One region of the Microbacterium sp. Be9 genome, then DNA from elsewhere that is predicted to be linked to it. Evidence: riboswitches for the same ligand, from Rfam matches in the RefSeq annotation. Region 1 holds a riboswitch; the other holds the start of a gene.

Region 1 (15,698 bases):
GGCGCACCATCGTGCGGGTGCGCGCGGGAGAGTCCTGTTCGGCCACGACGAGCGCCGCCGTGTCATAGACGGTGAGGGTCTCGGCGTCTACTCGACCCTCGCGGACCCCCTGCCGCACGATGATTCCCTCCCGCACGATCTCTCGGACATGGGCCGCACTGAGCGCACCGCGGCGGAACGCGTCTCGCACGATGGGGTGCTCGGCCTCGAGGAAGTGGGCGTCGCTGAAGGCGTACTCGATGCTGCCCTTCGACATGCGACCGGCCGCAGAGTACTCCGCGATCATCGACCGATGGATCGAATCGCGATGCTGCGGCTGCTCGCGGACATCGTCGTCGAGCAGCCGAAGTCGATCGGCGAGGAGGGCGGAGGCTTCAGCTTCGAGCGCCGCGATGCCTCGCCGCTTCTCCGCCCAGGCATCGAGCAGGGCCTCGCGCTGATCGATGCTGTTCGCAGATGCCTTCATTCTTCGAGTATAGTACATATGTTCGAACGACGGAAGGGGAATCATGATGACTGGTGCTGATCGACAAGGGATCGTTGCGTTCCTGTGAGCAACTTCCAGACAACTGGCAGGGCCGCGCTGGCAGACTGGGGGACATGGTGACGTTGCTGCTGGACCAGACGCAACTGGAGGTCGTGCTCTCGCCGATCGAACGTGCCGCCACCTTCCACCGTGACAACCTCCGTATCGCGCGCGACACCATCACCAAGGTGCAGCTGACGGAAGACGCCTGGACCTGGCTCCGCGGCGTCCCGAACCCGGGGACGCACATTCCCGGTGTTCTCGCCGCAGGCAGCTGGAAGGCCGCGGGCAGCCTCGACTTCGTGCTGATCCGCCGGCGTCGCCCGAGCGTCGTGATCGATCTCGAAGGCGACCCGCAATACCGCCGACTGATCCTCACCACCAGCCACGGGCTCGCGCTCACTCAGGCACTCCGGCTCGATGTCTCGACCGAACCGGCGAACGTCGAGGAGATCGTGGCCACGGCACCGATCCCGGTCTCGAAGGGACGACGACGCCCCGTCATCCGCCCCCGGCCCGCCTGACGCCGACGTCGGTAAGCCGTGCCTCGCGATGCACGGCCTCCCTTCAACGCAGAACGCCCTCCAGACCCGCAGGTCCGGAGGGCGTTCTCGTCGGCGAGGCGCTCAGCCGTGCTGGTGATCCCCGTCGTGGTTCTCGCCGTCGTGGTTCTCGCCGTCGTGGTTCTCGCCGTCGTGGTTCTCGCCGTCGTGGTTCTCACCGGTGTTCTCGTCAGAGTCATCGGGAGTCGTCTCGTCGCCTTCCGCGGAACCCTCGGCCAGGGGCACGGTGTCGATGACGCCCGTGGAGGCGACGCTCCAGTGTGCGTTCTCCGCGGGGGCCTCCGGCGTATCGCCGTCCGCAGCCTCGAAGTCCGCAACCTCGCTGTCCGCAGCCTCGCTGTCCGACGCCTCGCCCTGGGCGGGCTCGTCCTCTGCGCCCAACGGGTAGTCCTTGGGCTCGTCCTCGTAGTACGCGCGGGCGGCGGCCGCGAGCATGGAACTCACCGCTGCAGAGCGCGGGTCCTCCTCGTCATCGTCGGAAGAGCTGGTGTCCTCGGTGTCGGCGGATGAGGGGCCATCGCTGTGGGAGGACAGCGCGTCCGATTCCGTGGCGACCGATGCGTCGTCGAGATCCGCGAAGATCTCGACCCCGCTGTGGTCCTCGTCACCGGAGGTCAGGTCGGACGGCGTCGTGTCTGCGGTGTCCGCCGGCACGGCGGCGCCGAACAGGATCTCATCGAAGGATCGAGCCGGAGCCTGTTCGTCGGTGGACTGTTCGCCGAGGGTCGGAGCGTCGCCCACCTCGAACGGACCCGAGGCGACGTCGCCGGACTCGCCGATCGATGCTTCTTCGCCCGGTGTTTCGTCGACAGAAGCCTCTTCGTCCGGAGCGTCTTCGGCGGGAGTCTCCTCCTCGGACGTCGACTCTCCGGTCGCGATCGTATCGATGGAATCCACGTCGGCGGAGGACTCGTCCGCAGCGCTCTCCGCGCTCTCTGCCATGGAGGCCTCGGATGCGTCGGACACGTCGGATGCGTCAGAGCCGACGGAGGCTGCCAGATTCGAGGCCACGGCCTCGCCTGCGGGAGCAGACGCAGCCTCGGCCGCCCAGGCGGCTGCTGCGGCCACCGGGATGGCGACCACGGAGTCGGCGGGTGCCGGAGATGCTTCTTCGGGAGCGGCCTCTGCGGGAGTCGACTCCTCGGGCGCAATCTCCGGGGTGTTCGGCGCGACGAGCGGGGTCGCCGTTGCGGGAGCGCTCGGCGCGAACCGGCCACCCCGCATCAGGTCGATGAAGACGTCTTCGAGAGTCGGCCCGCGCTGCACCAGGGTGCTCAGGGCGATGCCTGCGTCGGCCGCGACGGCTCCCACGGTCTCGGCGTCTCCGCCGCGCACGGTCAGACCCGAGCGCAGCACTTCGATGTCGAACCCGGCCGCAGCGAGCGCGGACGTCAGCCCGGCGCGATCCGCGGCGTCCACGATCACGGAGCCGCCCTTGGGGTCGGCGAGCGTCTCGATTCCGCTGGCCAGCACGAGCGTGCCCTTCGAGAGCACGAGCACGTTGTCGGCGACCTGTTCGACCTCGCTGAGGACGTGCGACGACACGAGGACCGTGCGTCCCTCGTCGGCGAGGCGACGCATCAGGAGTCGCATCCAGCGGATCCCCTCGGGGTCGAGTCCGTTGGCCGGCTCGTCGAAGACGAGGGCCCCGGGGTCGCCGAGGAGCGCGTTCGCGACGCTGAGCCGCTGACGCATGCCGAGCGAGAAGCCGCCGATGCGGGAGTCGCCCTCGCCCTCGAGGCCGACCAGGGAGAGCACTTCGCCGACGCGTGCCAGCGGGATGCCGTTCGCCTTGGCGGCGATGGTCAGCTGACGCTCGGCGGTGCGACGGGGACGGTAGACGGTCTCTTCGAGTACCGCGCCGATCGTGCGCAGCGGCTGGCGGAGCTCGGCATACGTCGTGCCGCCGATCGTCGCCGTGCCGGATGTGGCGCGCACCTGGCCGAGCAGGATGCGCAACGTGGTGGTCTTGCCGGCTCCGTTCGGGCCGAGGAAGGCGGTGACGGCTCCGGGCTCGACGCGCGCGGAGAAGTCCGAGACGGCGGTCACCTCATTGAAGCGCTTCGTCACGTGCGTGAACTCGAGCACCTGTCCTTCAGGCATCCGTGACCTCTCGTCGCATTTGAACAGTTCCTCCCTATCCTGCCGGAAAACCCTGTCGGATCCCGCATTTCGCGCGGAATGACGCCCTTGCCGAAAGGGGTAGCCTGGCCAGCGTGACCGATTCTCACGCTGCATCCCGCGTCCTCGTCCGCACCGAAGGGGCGCTCGGGCGGCTCACGCTCAACCGCCCCGAGGCCATCAACGCCCTCGACGTCGGCATGATCGAGAGCCTCACCGCAGCACTGAACGCCTGGCGCGACGACACCGACGTGCAGATCGTGCTGCTCGACGGAGCGGGGGATCGCGGCATGTGCGCCGGCGGCGACGTGCGGGCTCTGCACGGGCAGATCGTGGCGGGGCAGGCTGATCAGACCGCGGAGTTCTTCCGTGCCGAGTACGCGCTGAACGCGATGATCGCCGAATACCCCAAGCCGGTCGTGTCCTTCGCCGACGGCATCACGATGGGGGGAGGCATCGGCCTGGCCGGGCACGCGGCGATCCGCATCGTCACGGAGCGCTCGAAGCTCGCGATGCCGGAGACGCGCATCGGATTCACGCCCGACGTCGGCGGCACCTGGCTTCTCGGCCGTGCCCCCGGGCGCTTCGGCGAGTACTTCGGCCTCACCGGAGCGACGATGAGCGGCGCGGATGCCGTGTACCTCGGCTTCGCCGATCACTTCGTGCCGTCGGACCGCCTCGACGCCTTGAGCGAGGCTCTCGCCTTCCGCGCCGATCCGACGGGGCCCAGCGAGATCGTCCTGCTGTTCGACGAGACGCCGGAGCCCTCGCGGCTTCCGGCGTGGCGGGAGTGGATCGATGACGCCTTCTCCGCTCCGACCGTGATCGAGATCATCGATCGCCTGCAGGCCCAGGGCACGACGGAGGCCGCCGCGATCGCGGACCTTCTCGAGGGCCTCGCGCCGACCGGCCTCGCTGTCACGCTCGATGCGGTGCGCGAGGCGCGTGAACTTTCGGGGCTTCGTGCCGCACTCGAGGGCGAGTACCGCCGCGTGCTGTGGTTCGTGAACGAGCACCCCGACCTCGTCGAGGGCATCCGCGCGCAGATCGTCGACAAGGACCGGGATCCGAAGTGGGACCCGCCCACGCTGGCCGAGCTCGCCCCGGACGCCGGCGCCCCTGCACGCGCGTACGTCCCGCAGCCCGCCCTGTTCTGAGAAGGGGTTCGTCCGCGTCGGGCTTTCTCTGAGCGTCGCGCCTAGTCGGACTCGAGGTCGACGTCGGGGCTCGAGCGCGTCTTCCAGATCGCACGGAGCACGTCGATGACGTCGTCCGGATCCGCGTCGGTCGCGTCGGCTTCGTCGACCAGCTCGCGGATGCGCCGGAGCACCGATGCGGGGAGGATTCCCGCCGTCTCGGCGACCCGCGTGCCCGCGGCCGTGCGCGAGACCACCAGCCCCTCGCCTTCGAGCATCTTGTACGCGCGCGCGGCGGTTCCGGGGGCGACACCCAGGTCGCTGGCCGTCTGTCGGACCGTCGGCAGTCGCTCGCCCGCGCCGAGCTGGCCCGACACGATGAGGCCGCGGAGCTGCCGGTAGATGTCGAGTGCCGGATTCGTCTCGTCGGCCGGTGACAGTCGGGGCGTCGGGCTCACCATGCGGTCTCCCGTTCGGCCGATTTCTCGACGCCGGCAACAGATTCCAGGTCATACCTCGGCGGGCACAGCTGCGTGGTCGTGAGGAGCAGCAGCACGAACGCGGCGATCTCGAGCGCCGGCGCCATCCAGCCGCCGACGGCCGCGACTTCGCCGTATCGCCAGAAGGTCTCGTAGGAGTCGCTGCGCCCGTCGCCCTGGATGGTGAGTCCGTTGATCGAACCGGAGTCGGCGATGAACCGCCATGCGCCCGCCAGAGCGAGAAGCGCAGCCGATGTGGTGATCCGGGTGATCCCCGCCGCGATGTCGCGTCGTTCGCGCTGCTCGGCGACGATCGTCTCCGGCCGCAGGAACGGGCGGGCCGCATTGGAGTGCAGCGCGGCGATCACCACGCCGACGAGCGCGATGGTGCAGATCAGGACCGGAACGCCGTATGCCCAGCCATAGAACCAGGGACGAATCGGGTCGATCGTCTCGTTGGGCACGTCGATCTCGAGGAAAACGTACGGGCCGCCGTCGATGTTCGAGGAGGCGAGTCCGGCGAGCAGTGTCGTGACCGTGAGAGCGAGCAGCGCTGCGGCGGCGCCCACCGAACCGATGCGCGGACTGAAGCTCAGCCAGGTGCGGCGGGCGGAGAGGACGGGGCGCTCCGGCGGCGTGCTGCCTCTCGTCGCGATCAGGGCCAGCAGGACGGCCACACCGATGCCGGCCGTGAGCACCGGTGTCGCGTAGCGCCACCACGAGACGACGCCGTTGAGGTCGAGGGCGTACCCGGTGATCAGGTTCTCGGCGACGAAGATCACGATCACCGCGATCGCGGCGACTCCGAGGGTGCGGTGCTCCGGCGAGTAACGGGCGAAGACCACGCCGGATGCCGCCGGGGCGAGGCGCGCCCGGCTCTCGGTCCGTGCGCGCCATCGGGGTGTGACGGTGATGCCGACCGCGATGATCGCCGCGAGGATCAGAGACACCCAGGGCATCGAGAAGACAGCGCCGAGCACCTGCCCGGGGTCCAGCAGGAGCTGCCCGGATCGGATCGGGGATGCGATGGTCGCGTGCATGGGGAGTCCGTCCTCTTTGTGCCATATGTCTATCACAAGTTGTATCAGTGAGTAAACACAAAAGGTGAAGAAAGGAACGCTTCGCCGTTGTTCGCCCGTGTGCAGAAACCGCTGATCGGGAGGGGAAGCGGTTCGCTGTGAGCGAAGGTCCCCCATGAGGGGGATACGAATGTCCGCGGATCGTGGCACTCTGTCTTGTGGCCGATTGTCGGTCGGCATCCGTCTGCCGAGAAATCCGCCGCTCCATCCTTCCTAGAAAGTCCGCCTGTGCTGGGAAAAATCCTCCTCCGCTATCTCTCCCGATACCGATGGTTGCTGCTCGCGGTGCTGGTCTTCCAGCTCGCCAGCGTCGCAGCGACCCTCTACCTCCCGCGACTGAACGCCGACATCATCGACAAGGGCGTCGCCCGCGGTGACACCGGCTACATCTGGAGCACCGGTCTGTTCATGCTCGCGGTCTCGCTGGGGCAGATCATCGCCTCGGTCACCGCGACGTACTTCGCCGCGCGCGCAGCGATGGGCGCCGGCCGCGACATCCGCGCCGACGTCTTCGGCAAGGTCAGCGGCTTCTCCGAGCGTGAGGTCTCGCAGTTCGGCGCCGGCTCGCTCATCACCCGCAACACGAACGATGTGCAGCAGGTGCAGATGCTGGCGATGATGGGCGCGACCATGCTCGTCACGGCGCCGCTCCTCGCGATCGGCGGCATCATCTTCGCCGTGCAGACGAACGTCGGCCTCAGCTGGCTCATCGCCGTGTCTGTGCCGCTGCTGCTGATCCTGGCCGCCCTCGTGATCGGGCGCATGGTCCCGTTGTTCCGCAGCTACCAGGGCAAGCTCGACAACGTCAACCGCATCATGCGCGAACAGCTCACCGGCGTTCGCGTCGTGCGGGCATTCGTGCGCGAGCGCATCGAGGAGGACCGCTTCCGCGGCGCCAACACCGACATCATGGTCGTCGGCCGCAAGGTGGGCTCGCTCTTCGTGCTGCTGTTCCCGCTGTTCATGCTCATCCTGAACGTCACGGTCGTCTCGGTCATCTGGTTCGGCGGCATCGAGGTCAACAACGGCACGGTGCAGGTGGGCACACTGTTCGCCTTCATGCAGTACATCGGCCAGATCATGGGCGGCGTCATCATGGCGAGCTTCATGGCGATGATGATCCCGCGCGCCGCGGTGTCGGCCGAGCGCATCGGCGAGGTTCTCGACTCCGAATCCACGCTGGTCCGCCCCGAGAACGGCGTCACCGAGTTCCCGGTCCCCGGATCCGTGGCGCTCGACGACGTCGAGTTCACCTACCCCGGCGCCGATTCCCCCGTGCTCACCGGCATCAGCTTCGCCGCGCAGCCGGGTGAGACCGTCGCGATCGTCGGATCCACCGGCTCGGGCAAGACGACCCTCGTGTCGCTCATCCCGCGCCTGTTCGACGTCTCGGGCGGTTCCGTGCACGTCGGCGGCACCGATGTGCGCGAGGCCGACGTCGAGTCGCTGTGGGACAGCATCGGCCTGGTGCCGCAGCGTCCGTTCCTCTTCACCGGCACCGTCGCGTCGAACCTGCGCTACGGCCGGGAAGAGGCCACCGACGAAGAGCTGTGGCACGCGCTCGACATCGCACAGGGTCGCGACTTCGTCGAGGAGATGCCCGATGGTCTCGACTCCCGCATCGCCCAGGGCGGCACGAACGTCTCAGGTGGTCAGCGTCAGCGACTCGCGATCGCCCGCGCGATCGTGCACCAGCCGCAGATCCTGGTCTTCGACGACTCGTTCTCGGCCCTCGACCTCACGACGGACGCGCGATTGCGGCAGGCGTTGTGGCGGGAGCTCCCGCACGTGACGAAGATCGTGGTCGCCCAGCGCATCTCCACCATCACGGACGCGGACCGCATCGTCGTCCTCGACGGCGGAACCATGGTCGGCGTCGGCACGCACGAGGAACTGCTCGAGACGAGCGACACCTACCGAGAGATCGTCGAGTCGCAGCTGGGGGTGGACGCATGAGCGCGCAGGACAACAACGAGAAGCGCACGGCCAGACGCGGCCGCGGCAAGGCGGCAGCGCCCGTCGCCGAGGTCGAGCTGAGCGCCGAGGAGAAGTACGAGGCCGAGCTCGCCGAGCAGGCACGTCAGAACTCCGGCGACTGGGACAGCGTCGCGCCGGGCAAGGCCGACAACTTCGGTCCGAGTTTCGCGCGCATGATCGGGCTGCTCAAGCCGTCGGCCATCTGGTTCGTCTTCGTGTCGATCCTGGGTGCGATCGGCGTGGTCCTGACGGTCGCGGCGCCCAAGGTGCTCGCCGAGGCCACCAACCTCGTCTACAAGGGCTTCATCTCCATCCAGCTCGGACAGCCGACCGACGGGTTCCCCGGCTTCCCGGCCGGGACGTCGCAGGACGTCGTCGTCGAGGCGCTGCGGGCCGGTGGGCAGGACGACTTCGCGAACCAGGTCGGCGCGCTGGGCGACTTCACGGTCGGCCAGGGCATCGACTTCGACGCACTGCGTCTCGTCATCGCCGCGGTGCTCGGCATCTACGTGGCCGCGGCCTTCCTCACCTGGATCCAGGGCTACGTCATCAACGTGATCATGGTCCGCACCATGTGGCGGCTGCGCGAGTCGGTCGAGGCGAAGATCAACCGCCTGCCGCTGGCGTACTTCGACAAGGTGCAGCGCGGCGAGCTGATCTCACGCGTCACGAACGACATCGACAACATCACGCAGACGATGCAGCAGTCGCTCTCGGGAGCACTCACTTCGGTGCTCACCGTGATCGGCGTGCTCGTGATGATGTTCTCGATCTCGTGGCAGCTCGCGCTCGTCGCCCTCATCACGCTGCCGCTCATGGGCGTCATCTTCGGCATCATCGGACCGCGCTCGCAGAAGGCTTTCGGCACCCAGTGGCGCAAGGTCGGTCGCCTGAACGCCCGCGTCGAGGAGGCATTCTCCGGCCACGCGCTCGTGAAGGTCTTCGGCCGGGAGAAGGATGCGCTGGACAAGTTCCAGGTCGAGAACGAAGAGCTGTTCCAGGCGAGCTTCAAGGCACAGTTTCTCTCCGGCATCATCATGCCGGCGATGATGTTCGTCGGAAACCTCAGCTATGTGGGCATCGCGGTGCTCGGCGGTCTGATGGTCGCGAACGGTCAGCTCCGTCTCGGCGACGTGCAGGCGTTCATCCAGTACTCGCAGCAGTTCACGCAGCCCCTGTCCGAGCTGGGTGGCATGGCCGCGGTCGTGCAGTCCGGCACGGCCTCCGCCGAGCGGGTCTTCGAACTGCTCGACGCCGAGGAGCAGGAGGCGGACGACGCCGATGCCCCCGAGCTGGTCGAGGGCAAGGGCGTCATCGAGTTCGAGAACGTCGCGTTCTCGTACACACCCGAGCGTCCGCTCATCCGCGACCTGTCATTCCGGGTGGAGCCGGGGCAGACCGTCGCCATCGTCGGTCCGACCGGTGCGGGAAAGACGACCTTGGTCAACCTGATCATGCGCTTCTACGAGCTCAGCGGCGGGCGCATCATGCTCGACGGCCAGGACATCGCCGAGGTGACCCGCGACGAACTGCGGTCGCGCACCGGCATGGTGCTCCAGGACCCGTGGCTGTTCGCCGGCAGTATCCGCGAGAACATCCGCTACGGTCGCTCCACCGCGACCGATGACGAGGTTCTCGCCGCCGCCAAGGCGACCTATGTCGATCGCTTCGTGCACGCCCTCCCCGAGGGCTACGACACGGTGCTCGACGAGGATGCCGCGAACGTGTCGGCGGGCGAGCGTCAGCTCATCACCATCGCGCGGGCATTCGTCGCGCAGCCGTCGATCCTCATCCTCGATGAGGCCACGTCGGCCGTCGACACCCGCACCGAACTGCTGCTGCAGCACGCGATGGCCGCGCTTCGTGAAGGACGCACGTCGTTCGTGATCGCGCACCGACTGTCGACCATCCGCGACGCCGACCTCATCCTGGTGATGGAGCACGGTGACATCGTGGAGAAGGGCACGCACGACGAGCTCATCGCCGCGCAGGGCGCCTACTGGCGTCTGTACCAGTCGCAGTTCGAGCAGGCGGCGACCGACATCGACGCCGAAGACGCCCTCACCGGCACGACGCCCGTCGTCGTCTCGGGCGATGCGAGCGATGCCGAAGGTGCAGGGGAGGAGGCTGCGGCCGCCGTTGCCGGAGCCTCGATCGGTGCTCAGCTGCCCGCTGCCGAGACGGCGGCAGCCCAGGCCCTGCTGGAAGACGGGGCCGACGGTTCGAGCCACCGTTCCTGAGCGTTTCCCGCCCTCCGGCATCCCCACGACGACGCCCCACTCCGCTCACGCGGGGTGGGGCGTCGTCGTAGGGATGCGTCGTCGCGGGCGCCGGCACGGCGCGCGTGACGAGGTGTCAGGAGCGGTCGGCCCTGATTCCGAGCAGCTCGAGCGGGTGGGTCAGACGCCACCACGGGCTCGGCCCCTCCACATCCTCGGCCAGCACCAGAGGCGTGGTGACGGTGTTGAGCGGACCGGTCGTCGTCAGCGTGCCCACGGCGTCGTCCTGTTCACGGTCTTCGCCGAGATCGAAGGCCGTCGCCGCGGTGGCGGTCGCCCCGTTCCACAGCACCACATCGGCATCGGTCTCGGTGATGACGTCGACCTCCTCCCCCCAGGGGGTCGTGACCTGACCGACCACGGTGTCCTTCGCGACGGCGGGCGGCTGCGCCTCCAGCGCCGCTTCCGCCTCCGCGAACAGGGAGCGGGTGAGAGCGAGTCGCTCATCGTTGCCGGCCTGGTTCAGCGCCGCGGCGAAGAGGTGCACGGTCGTGTCGCCGATGACGACGTCCTTCGCGGTGAGCAGGTTCCAGCCGACGAGTGTGCCGGTCTTGACGCCGACGACACCGGGATCGTCGAGCATCCCGTTCGTGTTGACGACGGTGCCGGCGCCCGGGAGGTCCACCGACTTGGTGCCGACGATCTCGGCGAACACCGGGTTCTGCATGGCACGCTCGCCGAGGGCGACCAGCGCCTCGGGGGTGGCCACATTGCGCTCGTCGAAGCCGGACGGCGTCACCACGGTGATGCCGGTGAGGCCTCGTTCGCGCAGCCACACCTCGGCGGCCCGGGCGAATTCGCGATCGGACCCCCAGATCTCGCTCGCGAGCCGGTCGATGTAGTTGTTCGCCGATCCCATCAGCGTGCCCTGCAGGAGTTGATATTCGGTCAGCACCCCGCCGATCGGCACATCGAGTGCGGACTGGTCGCTGCGCCGGTAGTCCCAGTACTTCACGCTGTCGGCCCGGGTGAACGAGAACTCGGGCCCCTGTTCGCCCACCGCCAGCGGCATACGGTCGAGCACCATCAGGCTGCTCACGACCTTGGTGATGCTCGCGATGCTCACCGCATCGGGGATCGAGGCCGCAGTGGTCATGCCGGAGATGCCGACGGCGCCCGCGCCCTCGGTGGGCCAGGTGACGGTGGCTGCGGCAGCGGGCGTCGTCGCGAACTCGACGGACTGCACTGTCGGAGGTACCTCGTGCAGCGGCCAGAGCAGCGTGGTGCCGGCATACGCGGCGACGAGGCCCACGAGCGTGGCCAGCGGAACGAGGATGCCGGGACGGGCGATGGCCGGGCGCAGGCGTGCCCCGCGGAGCAGGCCGTTCGTCCGCTCGGCTTCCGACGTCTCGTCGAGAGTCGCGGTGGCGGTGTGGTCGGCCACCGTCGCGGGGTCCACCCAGGTCAGAGCGGTGGCGGTGGTGGTCTCGTCCGCCCACTGGGGGGTGGTCGCGTCGAGCGCGGCGAGGGGATCGTCGGCGTCTCCCGCGGCAGTCTCACGCGGAACGAATGGTGGTTTCGTCAGAGCGGGCGTGGCCGGTTCCGGGGCGACCACCGATTCCGGTGCAAGCGCGCGCGTCGACGTCTGCTCGGCCGTGAGCACCGAACCGCCCGACGCGGCATCGACGGAGCCGGAGGGGGCGGTGGTCGCGGGGCCGTCGTCACGGACGACGCCCGTCGCCTCGTCGGCGGGATCTGTTGCGGTCACTCGTTCACGGTACCCAATCCCGGGCGGGTTCCGCGGCGCACAGCCCTGTCGCCACGCGGGTGTCGCCAGCGGTAGGATCTTCAGCACAACCACGGGAGTCCGGCGAGCCGGGCTGAGAGGGAGCGAATCGCGCTTCGACCGTCGAACCTGATCTGGGTCATGCCAGCGCAGGGAGGAGTTCAGATGAGTACGCCTACGTCCACATCCGCACAGCAGGCATCCGCCGATGCGAACGGGCTGCACCGCCCATCGATCTGGCGCTGGCGCGTCGTCGACATCGTCGTCGCCGCTGTCCTCGGCGTCGCGATCGGTCTCGTGTTCTGGGGATGGAACACCATCGGATACGCGTGGTTCGGCGCGGCCGACGCCCTGACACCGGGCCTCGGTGGCATCGCCGTCGGCATCTGGCTGCTCGGCGGTGTCGTCGGCGGTCTCGTGATCCGCAAGCCGGGGGCCGCGCTCGTGGTCGAACTGGTCGCCGCGATCGTGTCGATGCTGATCGGCAACGTGTGGGGTGTCTCGACCGTGTTGTCGGGCATCGTGCAGGGCCTCGGCGCAGAGATCATCTTCGCCCTGTTCTTCTACCGTCGTTTCGGGATCGCAGTCGCTGCGCTCGCCGGCGTCGGAGCCGCCGTGGCCGCCTGGGTGTTCGAGCTGTTCTACGGCAGCTCGCCGAACATCCTGAAGTCGGTCGAGTTCAACACGATCTATCTGATCAGCGTGGTCGTCTCCGGGGCGATCCTGGCCGGCGTGGTCGGTTGGCTGCTCGTGCGTGCCCTCGCCGTCACCGGCGCCCTCAACCGCTTCGCCGTCGGGCGAGAGCACGTGCGCGAGGTCTGAGCGTGACCTTCGCCTCCCCGGCCCGCGTGCAGGCTGCGGGCTGGGGCTGGCGGTACGCCGGTCGAAAGCGTCCCGCCGTCGCGGACGTCTCCTTCACGATCGAACCGGGGGAGCGGGTGCTCCTGCTCGGCGCCTCGGGTGCAGGGAAGTCGACGCTGCTCGCCGGCCTCGCCGGGGTCCTCGGCGATGACGACGAGGGGGAACGGACGGGGTCATTGCGCATCGACGGTGCGGCCCCCGAGTCACGGCACGGTCAGGTCGGACTCGTCCTGCAGGACCCGGACGCCGGCATCGTGCTGTCGAAGGTCGGCGACGACGTCGCGTTCGGCTGCGAGAACCTGGGCGTCGCGGCATCCGAGATCCCGGGTCGCGTCGCCGAGGCGCTCGACGCCGTCGGCCTCGATGTTCCGCTGCGACGCCCCACGAAGGCGCTCTCCGGCGGGCAGAAGCAGCGGCTGGTGCTGGCCGGTGTGCTCGCGATGCGACCGGGTCTGCTGCTGCTCGACGAGCCCACCGCAAACCTCGACCCGGAGGGGGTGCGGGAGGTGCGGGCGAGTGTCGAGCGCGCCGTCGAGACGACCGGCGCGACGCTCGTGGTCGTCGAGCACCGCACCCCGATCTGGGTCGATCTGATGACGCGCGTGATCGTGCTGGCGGCCGACGGAGGACTCCTCGCCGACGGTGCGCCCGCGCAGGTGTTCGTGGCCCACGGCGACGTGCTCGCCGATGCGGGGGTGTGGGTGCCCGACCGCGGCATCGACCTTCCGATGCTCGAACAGGTTCCTGCCTCCGATGCCCTCACGGCCTCCGCGCTCTCGATCGCGAGAGAGGCGGGCGTCGTCGTGCAGTCGGGGCTCGACCTGCGCGTGCCGCGTGCGAACGCGACCGTGATCACCGGGCCGAACGGCGCGGGCAAGTCGACGCTCGCACTCACCCTCGCCGGCCTCATCCCGGAGCAGGCCGGCGAAGTGCGTTCGGCGCCCGAGCTGGCGGGGCGCAAGGGCCCCCGCCCGATCCGCTGGTCCTCGCGTGAGCTGCTCACCCGCATCGGCATGGTCTTCCAGGAGCCGGAGCATCAGTTCCTCACGCAGACGCTGCGCGACGAGCTCGCCGTCGGCCCGCGCGCCCTCGGATGGGACCGTGGGAAGACGGACGGCGTCGTCGAGGAGCTGCTCGAGCGCCTCGGACTCGCATCTCTCGCGCTCGCCAACCCGTTCACGCTCTCCGGCGGGCAGAAGCGTCGACTGTCCGTCGCGACCGTGCTGGCGGGAGCACCCGAGGTGATCGTGCTCGACGAGCCGACCTTCGGGCAGGACCGGCGTGGATGGATCTCGCTCGTCGCGCTCCTGCAGGAGGAGATCGCGCGTGGTCGGTCGATCGTCGCGGTCACGCACGACGACGCCGTGATCCGACACCTGGGCGGGCATCGCATCGAACTGGGACGCGAAGGGGAGGCGACATCGTGACGGCGGTCGAGACCGCACGGACGGTATGGCTCGACGGTGTGAACCCGGTGACGAAGCTGGTGCTCGCCGTGCTGCTGTCGGTGCCGCTGTTCGCGTCCATCGACGTCACGAGTGCGCTGGCCGCGATCGTCCTGCAGCTGCTCTGCCTGCCGTTGACCGGACTGCGGCTGTCGACGGTGCTGAAGCGCCTGCTGCCGATCGCGATCTTCGCACCGATCGCCGGCGTGAGCATGCTGCTCTACGCCGAACCCGCAGGGCGGATCTACTGGACCTTCGGATTCGCAACGATCAGCGAGGATTCCATCACGCTCGCGATCGCGGTGAGCCTGCGCGTGATCGCGCTCGGACTGCCGACGATCCTGCTCTTCGGCGGCACCGACCCCACAGAGCTCGCCGATGCGCTGGCCCAGGTCGCGAAGCTCCCGAGTCGCTTCGTGCTCGGCATCCTCGCCGGCACCCGGATGCTGGGCCTGTTCCTCGACGACTGGCGCACCATGAGCCTGGCCCGTCGTGCACGGGGCGTGGGGGATCGGGGTGTGCTGCGACGATTCTTCTCGATGGCCTTCGTGCTGCTCGTGTTCGCGGTGCGGCGCGGGTCCACGCTGGCACTCGCGATGGAGGCGCGCGGCTTCGGCTCCGGCATCCCCCGCACCTGGTCGCGACCGTCCCGGTTGCACCCGCGCGATGCGGTGGCGCTGATCGGCGGCATCGCGATCATGGCCCTCGCCCTTGCCGCCGCCGTCCTCGTCGGGACCTTCCGATTCGTGTGGAGCTAGGGTCGGCTAGCTCCAACTCGGCTGGAAGTAGTGCTCCCGGTGCAGAGCACAGCGCTCGTTGAACGGGGCGGTGCAGCGAGGGCAGCCCGTCACCGCGAAGTACTCGGTGATCGTGAGCTCGTGTCCGCATGCGCCGCAGAGGATCGCCGCGGTGTCGTGCTGCTCGGGCGCCCACTGCTGCGCCGGATGCCCCGCGGACTCCTCGTGACAGCGATGGCACGGGTAGTGATCGCCGCAGCAGGCGAAGCGGATCGCAATGATGTCTGTCGGGCCCCGGTAGTGCACGCACCGGGTCATGTCGTCGACGACCGGGCCGAACACCGGCGGTCGACCGGCGGGCGGGGGCGCCACGCTCATGTCTCGTTCCAGAGCCGCCGGTAGTAGTCGAGGCGCTCGTAGTCGGGCTCGACCCCGTAGGCCTCGATGAGCGTGTCCTCCCAGCCGGAACCGAAGTTCCACATCGTGCTCATCGACGCCACGGCGATGTCGGCCCAGCGGTCGGCGACTCCGAGAGCTGCGAGATCGACGAACGCGGCGGGACGGCCGGCGGCGTCGAGAAGCGTGTTCGGCATGCAGGCATCGCCGTGGCACACCACCAAGCGGTCGATCGGTGGTGCCTCGTGCAGCTCGTCGGGCACGATCGTGCCGCGGTCGGCGGCGTTGGCGATCCGCCACTGCGTGCTCCACTCCCAGGGGCATTCGGCCACGGGCAGGGCGTCGTGCAGCGCCCGCAGGCCCGCGCCGACCG
Region 2 (15,698 bases), on a different contig from region 1:
CGAACACCCGGCGCATGCGCGCACGGGTCGGGGCATCGGCCTGCGCCGCAGCCCCGGAAGCGTAGGCGATCGCCTTCTCCGTCGCCGCCTCGAATGCCGGATCCGCGTACGTCGTGAGCCAGGACGCGTAGGGATGCTGCGGATCCCGCGCGTACTCCCCGAACTCTCCGGCATGCAGGCGTCGGCCGAGGTCGGTGTAGAGCCAGAAGCAGGGAAGGACGGCCGCGACGATCTCGCCGTAGTCGCCGCCGAACGCGACGGAGCGCAGGTGGTCGAGGTACGCGGTGGTCGCCGGCCCCGGCTCGGCGGCGAACGTCGCCGCGCTCACTCCCTGAGCCGGGGTCAGGTACGACGCGTGCAGCTCGAGTTCACCCACGATCGAGCCTTGCGCGGAATCGGCCCAGAAGGCCTGTTCCTCCGACGTCGGCGCGAGCCGGGCGGCTTCGGCGAGGACACGGGCGTACTCGCGCAGATACAGCGCGTCCTGCGCGAGATAGATCAGGAAGGGGCCGCGCTCCAGCGTCCCGTCGGCGAGCGCTCGGATGAACGGGAGTTCGTCGATCCCCGCGCGGATCTCCGCGATGTCCTGCCACCAGTCCGCGGCGATGTCGTCAGCCGCCGGTCGGGTCTGCGCCGCCGCACGCTCCCGGAGTCCGGCGAAATGGTCGATCGGCCCGTGACCCCGCCCCACGCTCAGCGCGTCCCCCGCGCGCAGGGATTCGCGGAGCCAGGCGCGCGCGGCGCTGACCGCATCGGCCGGCCGCTCCCCGCGCGCGAGGAGCGTCGCGAGCGCGGACGACAGCGAACAGCCGGTGCCGTGCGTGTTCCTGGTCGGGATCCGGGTGCCGGCGAACTCCTGGCGCGTCCCGCGATGCGTATCGACCAGCGCATCCGGAGCCGAATCGCCGTCGAGGTGTCCCCCCTTGACCAGGACAGCCGCCCCGACCGCGGCCGACAGCTGCTCCGCCGCGGAGAGCGCGTCCTCCCAGTCGAGGACGTCGCGGCCGGACAGCACTGCGAGCTCGGCGAGGTTCGGTGTCACCAGAGTCGCCCGCGCGAGGAGATCGTGCAGCGCTCGCTCGGCATCCGGATCCAGCAGCCGATCGCCGGAGGTCGCCACCATCACGGGGTCGAGCACGACGACCGGCGGACGAACGCGGTCGAGCCACGCACCCACCACGCGGATGACGTCGGAGTCGGCGAGCATCCCGATCTTCACGGCGTCGATCACGATGTCGTCCGACACCGCATCCAGCTGCGCGCGGAGGAAGTGCGCGGGGGGCACGTGCACGGCACGCACTCCCTGCGTGTTCTGCGCCGTCAGCGCAGTGAGGACCGCCATCCCGTATCCGCCGTTCGCGGCGATGGACTTGAGGTCGGCCTGGATGCCCGCGCCCCCGGACGGATCGCTGCCGGCGATGCTGAGCACCCTCGGCACGGCGCCGGCGAGCCAGCGCCGGCGGAACTCCGCTGCCGTGGCCTCGGGATCGTCGGCGGCGCACAGCACCGAGACGACGGCGAGGCCGGCCGCACCGGCGTCGCGGAGGGGTTCCGTGTCATCGATGCCGACGCCGCCGATCGCCACGCACGGCAGAGAGCTGGCAGCCACGAGATCACGGAAGCCGTCGACGCCGAGAGGAGCGGGGTGATCGGGTTTGGTGGCGGTCGGACGGATCACACCGACACCCAGATAGTCGACGGTGCCGGCGGGCAGAGCATCGACCGCGTCGAGATGCGCACGGGTGTTCGCGGTGAGGCCGACCAGCGCGTCGGGTCCGAGCGCCTCACGCGCACGCAGCACGGAGGCATCGCCCTGTCCCAGATGCACGCCGTCGACCCGAGCGCCCCGTTCCCGGGCAGCGACCACGGCGTCCAGCCGGTCGTTCACGACGAGCAGCGCCCGCCCGTCGATCACCCGCGACAACGCGATCAGCTGATCGACCGTCTCGGCGTCGGTCGCGTCCTTATCGCGCAATTGGACGATCCGCACCCCACCGTCGACCGCTCGGCGCACCGTCTCGACGACGCCCCTGTCCCCGCAGAGCGCCGCGTCCGTGACGAGGTAGAGCGAGAGATCGGCGTTCACCGGACACCGCCTTCGACGCGTGCATCGGCTCTGATGTCGTCGGGGCCCACCGCGGCGAGCGCATCCAGCAGGGCGACGGCGAAGCTGCCCGGCCCCGTGGATGTCGCCGCTGCCCGCTCGGCGGCGATCGTGTAGACGAGGCTCGCGGAAGCCACAGCGGTCAGCGCATCGTGATCCGTCGCCTCGGCCGCACCGAGGAAGGCCGCCATCACCGCGCCGAGCGCGCATCCTCCTCCGGTCACGCGGGTCAGCAGCTCGTGGCCGTTGGCGAGGCGCAGCATCCGCTCCCCGTCAGTGATGAGATCGATAGGCCCCGATACCGCGACCACCGCGCCCGTGGTCCGCGCGAGGGTTGCGGCGGCATCGGCTGCGGAGTCCGTGCTGTCGGTGGCATCCACCCCACGTCCGCCCGTGCTGAGCCCGGCGAGGGCGAGGATCTCGGAGGCGTTGCCGCGGATAGCGGTCGGTCGGTGCTGCGCGAGCCGGTGGGCGAGGGCGGTGCGCACCGGAAGCGCACCGATAGCTACCGGGTCGAGAACCCAAGGCGTACCGTTCGCCGCGGCTCCGGCGACCGCCTCCAGACTCGCCGCCCGCTGCTCGGGCGTGGGAGTCCCCAGGTTGATCAGCACCCCGGAGGCGACCCCGGCGAACATCCCCGCCTCGTCGACGATGTCGACCATCGCGGGTGCGGCGCCCAGTGCCAGCAGCACGTTGGCGGTGAATCCCGTCACGACCGCATTGGTGATGCAGTGCGTCAACGGCGGAGCCTCGCGCAGCACCTCCAGGAGGGTCGCGGCGGAACCGGCGAGGTCGTGGGTGGATTCAGGACGCAGAAGATCGCTCATCGCGACATCCCTTCGCTAGTACGAACTAGATCAGGTTCGACGGGTCTGTTCTCAGCCGCGGATCGCGGCACCCCGTGTCACTGCTCGCAGTCTAGCGATCGCTCAGCAGAGCCCTCTCCTCTGCCCGTGTGAGGCCGGCATGGCGCTCCCGGTCGACGCCTCGTGACCGTTCGTCGGCGACGACGCGCTCGATCGTGTCCGTGAGCGGACGAAGCCGCCCGCCGCTCGCGTGGAATGCGCGATTCGAGCGGGTCATGAAGCCACTCATTTCGGTCGGCAGCCACAGCGGCAGGGACCGCGGCCCCGCCCAGTACTCGACGTCGTGCGCACGGAGCCATCCCTCGTCCGCGACGAACACGGAGCCGGTGTGACCGGCCGCGAGGCGCACCGCACCCAGCACATCGGCGAGGGGGTGCTCATCGCCCACGCCGTTGACCACGCCGCTGCGTGTGGCCGTGACGATGTACGCCGCGAGATCGTCGACATCGATGACCTGCGCGCTGCTTCCCTCGAGCGGCGGCAGCAGCACGGGTTCCGAGCTCGCGCGCGCGAACGCCGCGGCCCAGTACCCGAACCGGTCGCTGGGGTCGCCGTCGCCCACGATGAGCCCAGGGCGCACGATGAAGCCGCGCTCCCCCAGGCGCAGGACAGCATCTTCGGCTGCTGCCTTCTGCGCACCGTAGTCGTACGCATCAGCCGGGCTCGCAGCCGGATGTCGCGGCGTCGACTCATCTGCTCCGACCGTCTCGTCATCGGAGTACACCGACACGGACGATACGTAGGTCCAGCGCCCCGCCCGATCGCCGAGCGCATCGACCGCCCTCTCGACCCGCACCGCGTGGGACGAGACGTCCACGACGTGATCCCAGTCCCGCCGCGAGAGATCGGCATAGACGTCGGCATCCTCACGATCGCCGCGCACGAGCACGGCACCCTCGGGGGCCGGACGAGAACCGCGGCCGAGACACGTGACCGCGGCGCCTTCGTCGACCCACCTCCGGGCGATGCGCCCGGAGAGCCAGCCCGTACCGCCGAGGATCAGAACATCCGTCATGATTCCATGTCATCAGGTGGCGGATCTCTGCGGAACCTCTTCCGCCCACAGCAGATCCGTTCAGAGCAGATCGGTGGGCGTGCTCAGACGATCCAGGCCCGCGAGCACCGGGATGCTCCACGCGGGATCGGGCTGCCAACGTGTCCACGCGGCGTCGAACGGCCAGCCACCGGATTCGAACGAGGCGATGGCCGCGTCCGCGTGCCGCTCGATCTGCGCCGCCTGCTCGGGGCTGAGACGCCCCTGCTGGATCGCGGCGACGAGCTCGTCCTCGTCTTTGAGGTGGATGCCGCCCTCCGGATCGATCTCGACGTCGAGGATGTGGTCGGACGAGTAGGTGTCGTGATCGGTCCGCAGATGTGCGTTCTCGAGGTTCACGTACCAGCCGGCGAAGGACCAGTCCGGGCCTGTGGTGTCGCTCCAGAACAACCAGACCGACCATGGCAGCCCGGCGGGGGCGATGCACAGCACGCCGTTCCCGCGCCAGGGCTCGACGATGCGCGTCCGCGGCTCGAGCCAGCGACGCGAGAGCGGTACTTCACGCACTCGCTGTCCGCCGAGAGCTCCCGGAGCCTCCTGCAGCGTTCCGGGCGCGAGCCATGCGACGAGCCCCCGTTCGTCGTCGCGCACCACCCGCATCGGAGCGATCCTGGAGGGCTCCCCCGGCTGCCATCCCGGCTTCCGATAGTGCCAGTCGATCTGCATGCCCGACTCGAGGAACGGTCCTTCTCCGAGCGGCCGCGCGTCATCCGGGACGGCGGCCGGAGTGCCCTGGGGGAGGATTCTCATCCCGCCACGGTACTCCGGCGCCGACCGGAATCGTCTGACCGACGACACGGTACGTCCCACGGCGCGGTGCGTCGCGCTCCCGTGCTCAGTCGCGCAGTGCGGCTCCGAAGCGCTGTGCGGCGACCTCGACACCGGCGAGCTTGGCCTCGGTGGCCTCGGCCGCCGTGAGCGTGCGATCGTCGGCACGGAAGCGCAGGGCGAACGTCAGGCTCTTCGAGCCGTCCGGCACGCCCTCCCCGCGATAGTCGTCGACGAGACGCACCGATTCCAGCAGCGCACCGGCACCCTCGGCGAGAGCCGCCTGCACATCCGCGGCCGGAACGTCTGCCGGCAGCGTGAGCGAGACGTCCTGCGTGGCAGCGGGGAACGTCGATAGCGAGGCCGCGACGACCCGACCACCGGCGAGCGACAGGATGCGGTCGAGGTCGACCTCGAACACGGTCGCGCGCCCCGGAAGGTCGGCGCCCTCCGCCACAGCGGGATGCAGCTCACCGACGTAGCCGACCTCTTCCCCGGCGACCCGGAGCGATCCGGTGCGTCCGGGGTGCAGGGCCGCACGCTCGGCCTGGACCACGTCGATGTCGACGCCGGCCGCCGCCGCGATGACGCGGACCGCGTCCAGTGCCTCGACGAGACCTGCGGCTTCGGCGGGACGACCGGGCTGACGCGGGGAGACAAGGCCGGTGAGCAGCGCGGAGATGAACCGGTGCTGCGGCGGGATCGACGCGTTCAGGGCGGCGAGCGTCTCATCGGACGGGCGCTCGCCCAGCGGCGGCACCTCGTCCGTGCCGTACTCCACGCCCGGCTCGGGCAGGAAGACCACGCCGGTCTCGAAGATCGCCAGGTCGGTGAGTCCGCGCGAGATGTTGCGGTGCGCGGTCTGCAGCAGACCGGGAATGAGCGAACGACGCAGATACGGCGCCTGCCCGTCGAGTGGATTCGCCAGGCGGATGCTCGGGAGGTGTTCACCCGATGCGGAGCCGTGGAGGTCGTTCTGCGCCTCAGTGGTGAACGGGAACGACGGCGTCTCGACGAGACCGGCAGCAGCCAGGGCATCGGCTACGCGTCGACGACCCTGCTGGTCGGCGGTGAGGCCGCGACCGGACGGGGGCGTCGGCAGCACCGAGGGGATGCGGTCGAGCCCGTGGATGCGGGCGACCTCCTCCGCGAGCGTCCACTTGTCGGTGAGGTCGGGCCGCCAGGTCGGCGGGATCACGCTCCAGCCGGAACCCGCATCCGACGCCGTGACATCGGCACCGATGGTGGTCAGCGCACCGGTGATCTCGTCGTCGGAGTAGTCGACGCCGATGAGCCCCTGCACGAATCCGGCGGGGAGCTCGATCTCGCCGACGAAGACCTCGGTGAACAGCGCGCCACCCTCCTCCGTGAGCGTGCCGCCGGCGAGCTCGACCATGAGGTCGGCAGCGCGGCGGGCGGCCACGAACGGGATCAGCGGGTCGACACCGCGTTCGAAGCGCTTGGACGCCTCACTGGGCAGCTTGTGTCGACGTGCCGAGCGGGCGATGGTCGTGGGGTCGAAGTTCGCCGCCTCGATCAGCACGTTCCGCGTGGTGTCGCTCATCTCGGTCGTGCCACCGCCCATGACGCCGGCAAGGCCGATCGGGCCGGACTCGTCGGTGATGAGGAGGTCTTCCGCGTGCAGAGCGCGCTCGACGCCGTCGAGCGTGGTCATCTTCTCGCCGGGAGTGGCGCGGCGCACCGTGATGCCGCCCGTGAGCTTGTCGAGGTCGTAGCCGTGCAGCGGCTGGCCGAGCTCGAGCATCACGTAGTTGGTGATGTCGATCAGCACGCCGAGCGAGCGCATGCCCGCAAGACTCAGCCGGGCGACCATCCACGGCGGCGTCGGACGTGAGGGGTCGACACCGCGGACGACGCGGGTCACGAACTCGCTCGCACCCACGTTCCCGCGCACGGGTGCGACGTCATCGACCACGGTCGTGTGCCCGGACCCGGGCTGGAGCTCGGCGAAGTCGCGCTCGGCCGGGTCGCGGAAGGTCGCACCGGTGGCATGCGCGTACTCACGGGCCACGCCGCGGAGCGAGAAGGCATATCCACGGTCGGGAGTGACGTTGATCTCCACCGCGACGTCATCGAGGCCGAGCAGAGCGATCGCGTCGGTGCCGACGGGCGCGTCGATGCCGAGATCGGACAGCACCACGATGCCGTTGTGCTCATCGCCCAGGCCGAGCTCGCGCGCCGACGCGATCATGCCGTCCGACACGTGACCGTAGGTCTTGCGGGCGGCGATCGGGAACGGACCGGGAAGCACGGCACCGGGCAGCGTCACGACGACCTTGTCACCGGCGACGAAGTTGTGCGCACCGCAGACGATCCCACGGATGCCGCCGTTCGCCTCGCCGACGTCGACCTGGCACCAGTTGATGGTCTTGCCGTTCGACTGCGGCTCGGCCTCGAGCGAGACGACCTGTCCGACGACCACGGGACCGGTGATGTCGAAGCGGTGCACATCCTCTTCTTCGAATCCGACGGTCACCAGTGCCGCGAGGACGTCCTCGGGCGTGGCATCCGCTGCCAGATCGACGTACTCACGCAACCACGAAAGCGGGACGCGCATCACACCACCATCCCGTACTGCTCGCTGAATCGGACATCGCCCTCGGCCATGTCGCGCATGTCCTGGACGTCGCTGCGGAACATCAGTCCCCGCTCGATGCCCATGCCGAACGCGAAGCCGCTGTACACCTCGGGGTCGATCCCGGCGGCGCGCAGCACGTTCGGGTTGACCATGCCGCAGCCGCCCCATTCGATCCAGCGCGCGCCGCCCTTGAAGGTCGGGTGCCACAGGTCGAGTTCGGCGGAGGGCTCGGTGAAGGGGAAGTAGTTGGTGCGGAAGCGCGTCTTGGCCTCGGGCCCGAAGAGCTGCTTCGCGAAGTGATCGAGTGTGCCCTTGAGGTGCGCCATCGTGATGCCCTTGTCGATCACGAGTCCCTCGAACTGGGTGAACACCGGCAGGTGCGTGGCGTCGAACTCGTCGGTGCGGTACACGCGGCCGGGGCACAGCACGTAGATCGGCACCTCGCGGTCGAGCATCGAACGCACCTGCACCGGGCTCGTGTGCGTGCGCATCACGAGATGGCGGGAGGTGGGGTCGACGTAGAACGTATCCTGCTCCTGACGGGCGGGGTGGTCGACATCGAAGTTCAGGGCGTCGAAGTTGAACCACTCGTGCTCGAGCTCCGGCCCCTCCGCGATCTCCCATCCCATGCCGACGAAGATGTCGCAGACCTGGTCCTGGAGCAGGGTGAGCGGGTGCCGGGCACCGACGCGGGTGCGCGACGGCACGGCGGTGATGTCGACCCGCTCGGCCTCGAGCCGCGCAGCGACCTCGGCCTCCGCCAGTTCGGCTTCCTTCGCCGCCAGCGCCTGCGTCACCCGCCCGCGTCCCTGACCCACGAGCTTGCCGAAAGCGGCCTTGTTCTCGGGGGCGACCTGTCGCATCGAGGCATTCAGGACCGCGAGCGGCGATCCGTCGGCGACGTGTGCGGCACGAGCCGCTTTCAGCTCGGCGGTGTCGGTGGCTGCGGCGATCGCCGCGAGGGCGTCGGCGACAGCGGCTTCGACCGCTTCCGGGGTGATTTCAGGAGACTCTGACACGAGAATCGAGTCTACCGGGGGCGCGTGGGTCGCTTTCGCGGATCAGCGCGACGCCTCGGACCCGTCGCCCTGCAGGACGATGAGCGAGGTGTTCGTCTCGCCCCCGTGCTGACGGGGATCCGGTACCGCTGGCCCGGCCTTCGGCGAGCGCTTGGCACGGCGCTGCAGGCGGTAGGCGATGTAGGAGAGCAGGAGGCACACGGCCACGTACATCGATCCGCCGACGATCGCCGCGGGGATCAGCGGGGACCCGTAAGGCGCCTGGTTGCCGATCTGGTTGATGACGTAGAGGAGCTCCTGGTACGTGATGATGAACCCGAGCGCGGTGTCCTTGAGCGCCACGACGAGCTGCGCGATGATCACCGGCATCATGGCCCGCACGGCTTGCGGGATCAGGATGAAGTACATCACCCCGGTCTTCCGGAGTCCGATCGCGTAGCCGGCTTCCTTCTGCCCGCGCGGCAGCGATTCGATGCCGGCACGCAGCACCTCGGCGAGCACGGAGCCGTTGTACACGATCAGAGCGATCACGACGGCCCAATACGGCGGCATCTTCACGCCGATCACGGGAAGGCCGTAGTACAGCAGCATCATCAGGATGAGCACGGGCACCGCTCGCAGCACCTCGATGATCCACCGGACGGGCTCACGCACCCAGGCGTGCTCCGACAGGCGGCCGATGCCGAGCAGGAAGCCGAGCGCGATGGACCCGACGCCGGCGACCGCGAAGGCGGCCAGCGTGGCCAGCAGCCCTTCGCCGAAGCGGACCCAGACGGCGGAGAACGTGAAGATGTTCCACTTCTCGGCGGAGAACTGTCCGGTGGCGAACAGCCTCCACACGACCCAGCCGAGCACGGCGAGGACGACGAGGACCGTGGCGGCCCCGATGAGCCGGTTGCGGGCGATGGCACGGGGGCCGGGGACGTCGAAAAGAACGGAACTCATCGCGCGATCCTCCACTTGTTCTCGAGAACGCGCTGCACCCAGGCGAGCAGCAGCACTAGGACCACGAAGACGACCATGACCCAGAGCAGCACGGCCAGAGCGTTCTCCCCCTGTTCGCTCAATGCCGCCCGGATGGTCCCCAGGTTGGCGACGGAGAAGCCCGCAGCCACCGTGGTGTTCTTCATGAGGGCGATGAGGACGCTCATCATGGGCGGGACGACGGAGCGCGTCGCCTGCGGCAGCACGACATAGCGCATGACCTGTCCGAAGTTCAGGCCGATCGCTCGCGCCGCCTCGGCCTGACCGACCGGCACGGTGTTGATGCCGGCTCGCAGCGCCTCGGCGACGTACGTCGCGGTGTAGATGCCGAGAGCGGCCACTGCCAGAGGCAGGGGGTTCACCCGCTCCCCCAGCAGGATCGGGAGGCAGAACGCGAAGAAGAACATGACGAGCGTCAGCGGGGTGTTGCGGATCCAGTTGACGTACACGCCGCCGACGGCGCGGGCGATCGGAACCGGAGACACACGCGCGGCTCCGACGATCAGCCCGAGGACCAGCGCGATGATGCCGCCACCCAGGAACAGCACGATGGTTCCCCACAGTGCCTCTCCCCAGAGGTCGAGGTGGTCGGTGATGACTCCCACTGCTGCTCCTGTCGATTCGGGTTCTCGGGTGGTTCGTGCCGATGAGCGGGGCGGTCGACCGGGTCGACCGCCCCGCCGGGATCAACCGATCGGGTCGACCTCGGGCTGGGTCGCCTTGACGCCGGACGCGCCGAGGTTGTTGTCGAAGATCTGCTGCCAGATCTTGCCGCCGTCGGTCAGCTGCGTGTTGAAGTACTCGGCCAGAGCGTCGTCGCCCTTGGCGAGTCTGATGCCGTAGCGCTCCTCGCTGAAGGGCTCTCCGACGACCTTCAGCTTGTCCGGGTCCTGGGCCGCGTAGCCGATGAGGATCGCCTCGTCGGTCGTGACGGCGTCGACCTGACCGTTCTTGAGGTCCTCGACGCACTTCGAGTACGTGTCGTACTCCTTGGTGGGCACGTCGGGGTAGTTCGTCTTGATGTTCTGGATCGGCGTCGAGCCGGTCGCCGAGCAGACGGTCGTCTCCGCGCTCAGGTCATCGACGCTCTTGATGTCGCTGTCGGCACCGACGAGGAGGCCCTGACCCGTGACGAAGTAGGGACCGGCGAAGGAGATCTGCTCCTTGCGCTTGTCGGTGATCGAGTACGTGCCGACGTAGTAGTCGATGTCGCCGTTCACGATGGCCTGCTCGCGGTTCGCGGAGGCGATCGCCTGGAACTCGATCTTCTCCGGGTCGACGCCGAGCGATGCCGCCATCCAGCGGGCGATGTCGACGTCGAATCCGGTGCGGTCGCCGGTCACCGGGTCGAGGTACCCCAGACCCGGCTGGTCCTCCTTGACGCCGACCTTGACCGTGCCTGCCGACTCGATCCGGTCGAACGTCGGGCTTCCCTCGATGCTGACGTCGGTCAGCACGGTCCACGGCGTGCTGCTGGACGTGTCGCCCTCGTCGCCGCCCTCCGGGGCTCCTGTGCTGGACGGCGTGCCGCTGTTGCAGGCCGTGAGCGCCAGCAGCGCGGCCGCTGCGATTCCGATACCTGCCAGTGTCCGTGTGCGTCGCATGTGCGTCTCCTTCGTGTGCTGTGTGTGCAGGGTCTGTGTGGTCGGTGCGGGGGCGTCAGTGCGTGAGGAGCTTCGAGAGGAAGTCCTTGGCGCGGTCGCTCTTCGGGTGCGTGAAGAACTCCTCGGGAGTCGCCTCCTCCACGATCCGTCCGTCGGCCATGAAGACGACGCGGTCGGCGGCCTTGCGGGCGAAGCCCATCTCATGGGTGACGACGATCATCGTCATGCCGTCCTGGGCCAGCTCGACCATGACGTCGAGGACCTCGTTGATCATCTCGGGGTCGAGGGCGCTGGTCGGCTCGTCGAACAGCATCACCTTGGGCTGCATCGCGAGGGCGCGGGCGATCGCCACGCGCTGCTGCTGCCCGCCGGACAGCTGGGCCGGGAGCTTCGATGCCTGCTGCGCCACGCCCACGCGTTCGAGCAGCACCATCGCCTCCTTCTCGGCATCCGCCTTCTTGAGGCCGCGGACCTTGATCGGGCCGAGGGTCACGTTCTCGAGGATCGTGAGGTGTGCGAAGAGATTGAAGGACTGGAAGACCATGCCGACGTCCGCACGCAGGTGGGCGAGTCCCTTCCCCTCCGCCGGCAGCTCCTTGCCGTCGATGCGGATGGTGCCGCTCGTGATCGTCTCGAGGCGGTTGATCGTGCGGCACAGGGTCGACTTGCCGGAGCCGGACGGGCCGATCACGACGACGACCTCTCCCGAGTTGACGGTCAGGTCGATGTCGGTGAGCGCCTGGAAGTCGCCGTAGTGCTTCTGGACGTTCTCGACCACGACAAGCGGGGTATCAGAGGTCATCATTTCTCCAAACTAGCCACGTCGGACGCGGGTCTCCAGGCACCTCGGTGAGATTTACACGTTCGTAATCACCTGATCGCGGCACCAATGCTGCTGTGCATGGGTACCCCGCGGCCCGCCCCCACGGGCCGCGGAATCGTCCTGCTGCAGCTCCCCAACGACAGTTGAGCAACAGGCGACGATCGTGCGCGATCGACCTCACAATGGCAGAGCGCCACCCACGGTGTCAGACTTCTTGAGGATTTCTTGAGCAGTCAGCCGCGCTGATCCCGGTAGTAGTCGGCTGCCCCGGGGTGCAGCGGGACGGGGCCGGTGAAGATCGCCGAACGCCGGTCCAGCAGCGCGGCGGTCGGCACCTCCCCCGCGATGCGCAGACGTGCATCGAACAATCCGGCGAGCACGTCACGAGCGACGGCGTCCGGGGTGGAGGCTGCGGTGACGAGATAGTTGGGAACGGCCATCGTGGGCGCGGAATCCTGCAGGCCGTAGGTGCCGGCCGGGACGTCGGCCGGTCGGTACGCGTGCGAGTACCGTTCGTTCACCTCGTTGACCCACTCCTGCTCGATCGGGAGCAGGCGGACCGATGACCTCTCCGAGAGCTCGGCCACCCCCGGGGTGGGCAGCCCGCCGACCCAGAAGAAGCCGTCGATGTCGCCACGCTCCATCGCCTCGATCGACTCGCTGAGGTCGAGCTGGGGATTGCGCACGGAGCCGAGATCGACACCTGCCGCATCCAGCACCCGAGCGGCGATCACGTTCACCCCGGAGTTCTCCGCACCGAGGGAGATGGTGCGGCCGGCCAGATCCCCGATACCCGAGATCTCCGACTCTCCGCGTACGACGACCTGCACGTACTCGTCGTACAGGCGGGCGAGGGCCTGCACCTCCAGCGGATGGTCGAAGGCGCCGGAGCCCGCCACCGCGTCTGCCGCGGCGTCTCCCTGCGCGAACCCGATCAGCGCCTCCCCCGAACTCACCCGGAGCAGGTTGTCGACGGAACCCGCCGTCTCCTGCGCGACCATCCGGATATCCAACGAGTCCGACAGGTCTTCGGCCAGGTGGCTGCCGTAGTCGTAGTAGACGCCGGTGGACCCGCCGCTGGCGATGGCGTACTCCTCGTCCGTCCACTCGCTCGCACGCGGACTGCACGCGGTCACGCCGACCGCCAGCAGGAGAGCGCTCGCGCCGGCGAGCAACCGTCGCACGCCGGCCGTCACGGGGTCGTCCCATCGTGGAGCACGAGTGTGACAGCGAGACCGCCGCCCTCCGCCGCAGCGACGGCCAATTCGCCGCCGACCGTGGCGAGCAGGTCACTCGCGATGGCGAGGCCGAGTCCGGACCCCGGGGTGTCCCCGCTGTCGACACTGCGCCAGAACCGGTCGGTCGCCGCCGCGGCCTGCTCCTCCGTCAGCCCCGGACCGTGATCGCGGACGGTGATCCGGCAGACCTGGCCCTCGCGTTCCGCACCGATCTCGATCGGCGCGCCCTCGGGAGAGAACTTCACGGCATTGTCGATCACCGCATCCAGCGCGCTCTCCACGATCGTCCGGTCGGTCACGCTCATCACCGGCGAAACCCCCGTGGCACGCAAGACGACCCCGCGCTGGGCGGCGACGTCGCGCCACGCGTCCCGTCGGCGAGCGGCGAGCGTCGCGAGGTCGACCGCCGAGATGGTCGAGTCGCCTCGTCCCCCACGAGCCAGCCCGAGGAGCGTTTCGAGGATGCGGGTCATCCGTCGCCCCTCTTCCCGCGTCTCCTCGACATCACCCTGCCACTCCTTCCCCAGTCCCGTCGCCAGATGCTCGACGCGCAGGAGCAGGGCGTTGAGGGGGTTGCGCAGCTCGTGGGAGGCATTCAGCGCGAACTCCTGCTGCCGCGTCATCACACGCTCGATCTCGTCGGCCATGCCGTTGAAGACCTGCGCCATGCGGCGCAGCTCCGGCGGACCGTCGTCGGCGGCGACACGCGCGTCCATCTCGCCCCGCTCGATCGCCACCATCGCCTCGTCGAGCCGTCGCACCGGCGACAGCACCCACCGGGCGAGCCGGAACACGAGCAGCACCCCGAGGGCGACCAGCACCAGCGCGATCGCCGAGATGAGCAGGATCTGCTGAAGGATCGCCGCGCGCGGTGCCTCCACATCTCCGGCCACCAGCACGGCACCGATCACGTCCCCGTCGTCGAACACCGGCTCGGCCAGGGCGGCGTCCGCGACGGTCCACGGGAACAGGACCGTCGGCTGCTCGGCACGCCGCCCGGAAAGCGCGAGTCTGACCCGCTCGGCGTCCTCGTCCGGGAGCGCGGCCGGGTCCTGCTCCCCCGCCGCCCAGACATTGCCGCCGAGATCGAAGACCGTGACCTCGATTCCGTACACCTCGCGGAAGCGCGCCACCTCGGCGTCGATCACGGCGGCGCTGCCGGACCGCAGGGCCTGACGCGCACTCGTGACGAAATACCCGAGGTCGCCGAGCTGCTGCGTGTAGAACGCCTGCTGGACGCTGTGCGCCGCACTCCATCCGGCTGCGCCGCCGAGCGCGGCCAGGATCGCGACGAGCGGCACGAGGAAGACGATGATCAGACGGCGCCGCATGGCTCAGGACCCCGCAAGACGATAGCCGACTCCGCGCACGGTCTCGATGACCCCACGGACTCCGGTCTTCTTCCTGATCGCTCCGACGTGCACCTCGAGCGAGTGCCCGAACCCGCGCCAGTCGGTGTTCCATACCTCACGGATCAGGCGCTCCTTCGGCACCGCCACCCCTGGGTATCGGGCGAGGACGGCGACGATGTCGAACTCCTTGCGTGTGAGGTCGATCGCCGTGCCGTCGACGAGCACCTGACGGGCGACGAGGTCGATGTCGACATGGCCGTCGTGCAGCAGCACCCGGGCGTCGGCCTCCGGTCTCATCGGCCTCGACCTCCGGGTGACCGCCTCGATCCTGGCGAGGAGCTCGTGCACGTCATAGGGCTTCACGACGAAGTCGTCCGCGCCCGCGCGCAGTCCCTTGATGCGTTCGGCGACCTGGTTGCGGGCGGTCACGATCACGATCGGAACCTCCGAGCGCCCCCGGATGCGACGGCACAGGTCGACGCCGTCGATGTCGGGGAGACCGAGGTCGAGGAGGACCACTTCGGTGTCGGCTCCCAGCATGCCCAGCGCGGCAGCGCCGTCCGCCGCGCGCACAGTCGCGTATCCCGACCGTCCGAGGAAGGCCTCGAGCGCCCCGGCGACCCGGTCGTCGTCCTCGACGATCAGAATCCTCATCGACTCCGCTTCCTGCTTCCCTCGGCGCCCGAGAACTCAGTCGCCAGCGGACGCACGCTGTGCAAATGCACTCTCGTAGAGGCACACGCTGGCGGCCGTCGCCAGGTTGAGGGATTCGGCACGACCGAAGATGGGCAGCTTGAGCACCTGGTCGGCGAGGGCCAGCGCATCGTCTTCGAGCCCCCGCGCCTCGTTCCCGAAGAGCCATCCGGTGGGCTCGGCGAGCACGCCCTCGGCGCGCGCCGCCAAGAGATCGTCACCCTTCACATCGGCTGCGAGGATGCGGAGACCTGCATCGTGTGCGCGCTTGACGACATCGGCGAGGTCTCCCCCGACCGACACCGGGAGGTGGAACAGCGAACCCGTCGTGGCACGCACCACCTTCGGGTTGTAGGGATCGACGGTTCGTCCCGTGAGCACGACGGCATCGGCGCCCGCCGCATCCGCCGCCCGGATGATCGTGCCGAGATTGCCGGGATCGCGCACCTCTTCGCAGATCGCCACCAGTCGCGGCGCGGCGTCGAAGATGTCGCGCACGGAGGTCGGTGTCTGCTGCACCACCGCCACGAGTCCCTGCGGGGTGACGGTGTCGGCCATCGCGTTGAGGACGTACTCGGTGACGTACTCGACGTC

What was found. Region 1 has a riboswitch for thiamine pyrophosphate ahead of GLO27_RS13650 (ECF transporter S component). Riboswitches for the same ligand answer to the same signal wherever they lie in the genome.
Region 2: another riboswitch for thiamine pyrophosphate. It lies ahead of thiM (hydroxyethylthiazole kinase); the one in region 1 lies ahead of GLO27_RS13650 (ECF transporter S component).

The regions. Positions count from the first base shown of each region.
Region 1 covers NZ_WNWT01000006.1:576,881-592,578, forward strand. Annotated here, with positions in the region: gene GLO27_RS13605 (HNH endonuclease signature motif containing protein) at 1-466, opposite strand, end outside; gene GLO27_RS13610 (hypothetical protein) at 601-1,050, shown strand; gene GLO27_RS19625 (ATP-binding cassette domain-containing protein) at 1,153-3,192, opposite strand; gene GLO27_RS13620 (enoyl-CoA hydratase/isomerase family protein) at 3,306-4,367, shown strand; gene GLO27_RS13625 (GntR family transcriptional regulator) at 4,409-4,807, opposite strand; gene GLO27_RS13630 (hypothetical protein) at 4,801-5,865, opposite strand; gene GLO27_RS13635 (ABC transporter ATP-binding protein) at 6,133-7,860, shown strand; gene GLO27_RS13640 (ABC transporter ATP-binding protein) at 7,857-10,121, shown strand; gene GLO27_RS20285 (hypothetical protein) at 10,237-11,868, opposite strand; TPP riboswitch at 11,950-12,059, shown strand; gene GLO27_RS13650 (ECF transporter S component) at 12,052-12,708, shown strand; gene GLO27_RS13655 (ABC transporter ATP-binding protein) at 12,711-14,174, shown strand; gene GLO27_RS13660 (energy-coupling factor transporter transmembrane component T) at 14,171-14,950, shown strand; gene GLO27_RS13665 (CHY zinc finger protein) at 14,957-15,307, opposite strand; gene GLO27_RS13670 (aminoglycoside 3'-phosphotransferase) at 15,304-15,698, opposite strand, start outside.
Region 2 covers NZ_WNWT01000002.1:340,356-356,053, reverse strand. Annotated here, with positions in the region: gene GLO27_RS02785 (bifunctional hydroxymethylpyrimidine kinase/phosphomethylpyrimidine kinase) at 1-2,086, opposite strand, end outside; gene thiM (hydroxyethylthiazole kinase) at 2,083-2,931, opposite strand; TPP riboswitch at 2,922-3,016, opposite strand; gene GLO27_RS02775 (NAD-dependent epimerase/dehydratase family protein) at 3,023-3,985, opposite strand; gene GLO27_RS02770 (DUF402 domain-containing protein) at 4,046-4,774, opposite strand; gene pheT (phenylalanine--tRNA ligase subunit beta) at 4,860-7,370, opposite strand; gene pheS (phenylalanine--tRNA ligase subunit alpha) at 7,370-8,410, opposite strand; gene GLO27_RS02755 (amino acid ABC transporter permease) at 8,453-9,355, opposite strand; gene GLO27_RS02750 (amino acid ABC transporter permease) at 9,352-9,999, opposite strand; gene GLO27_RS02745 (glutamate ABC transporter substrate-binding protein) at 10,081-10,998, opposite strand; gene GLO27_RS02740 (amino acid ABC transporter ATP-binding protein) at 11,054-11,800, opposite strand; gene GLO27_RS02735 (TAXI family TRAP transporter solute-binding subunit) at 12,055-13,017, opposite strand; gene GLO27_RS02730 (HAMP domain-containing sensor histidine kinase) at 13,014-14,390, opposite strand; gene GLO27_RS02725 (response regulator transcription factor) at 14,394-15,065, opposite strand; gene GLO27_RS02720 (RNA methyltransferase) at 15,102-15,698, opposite strand, start outside.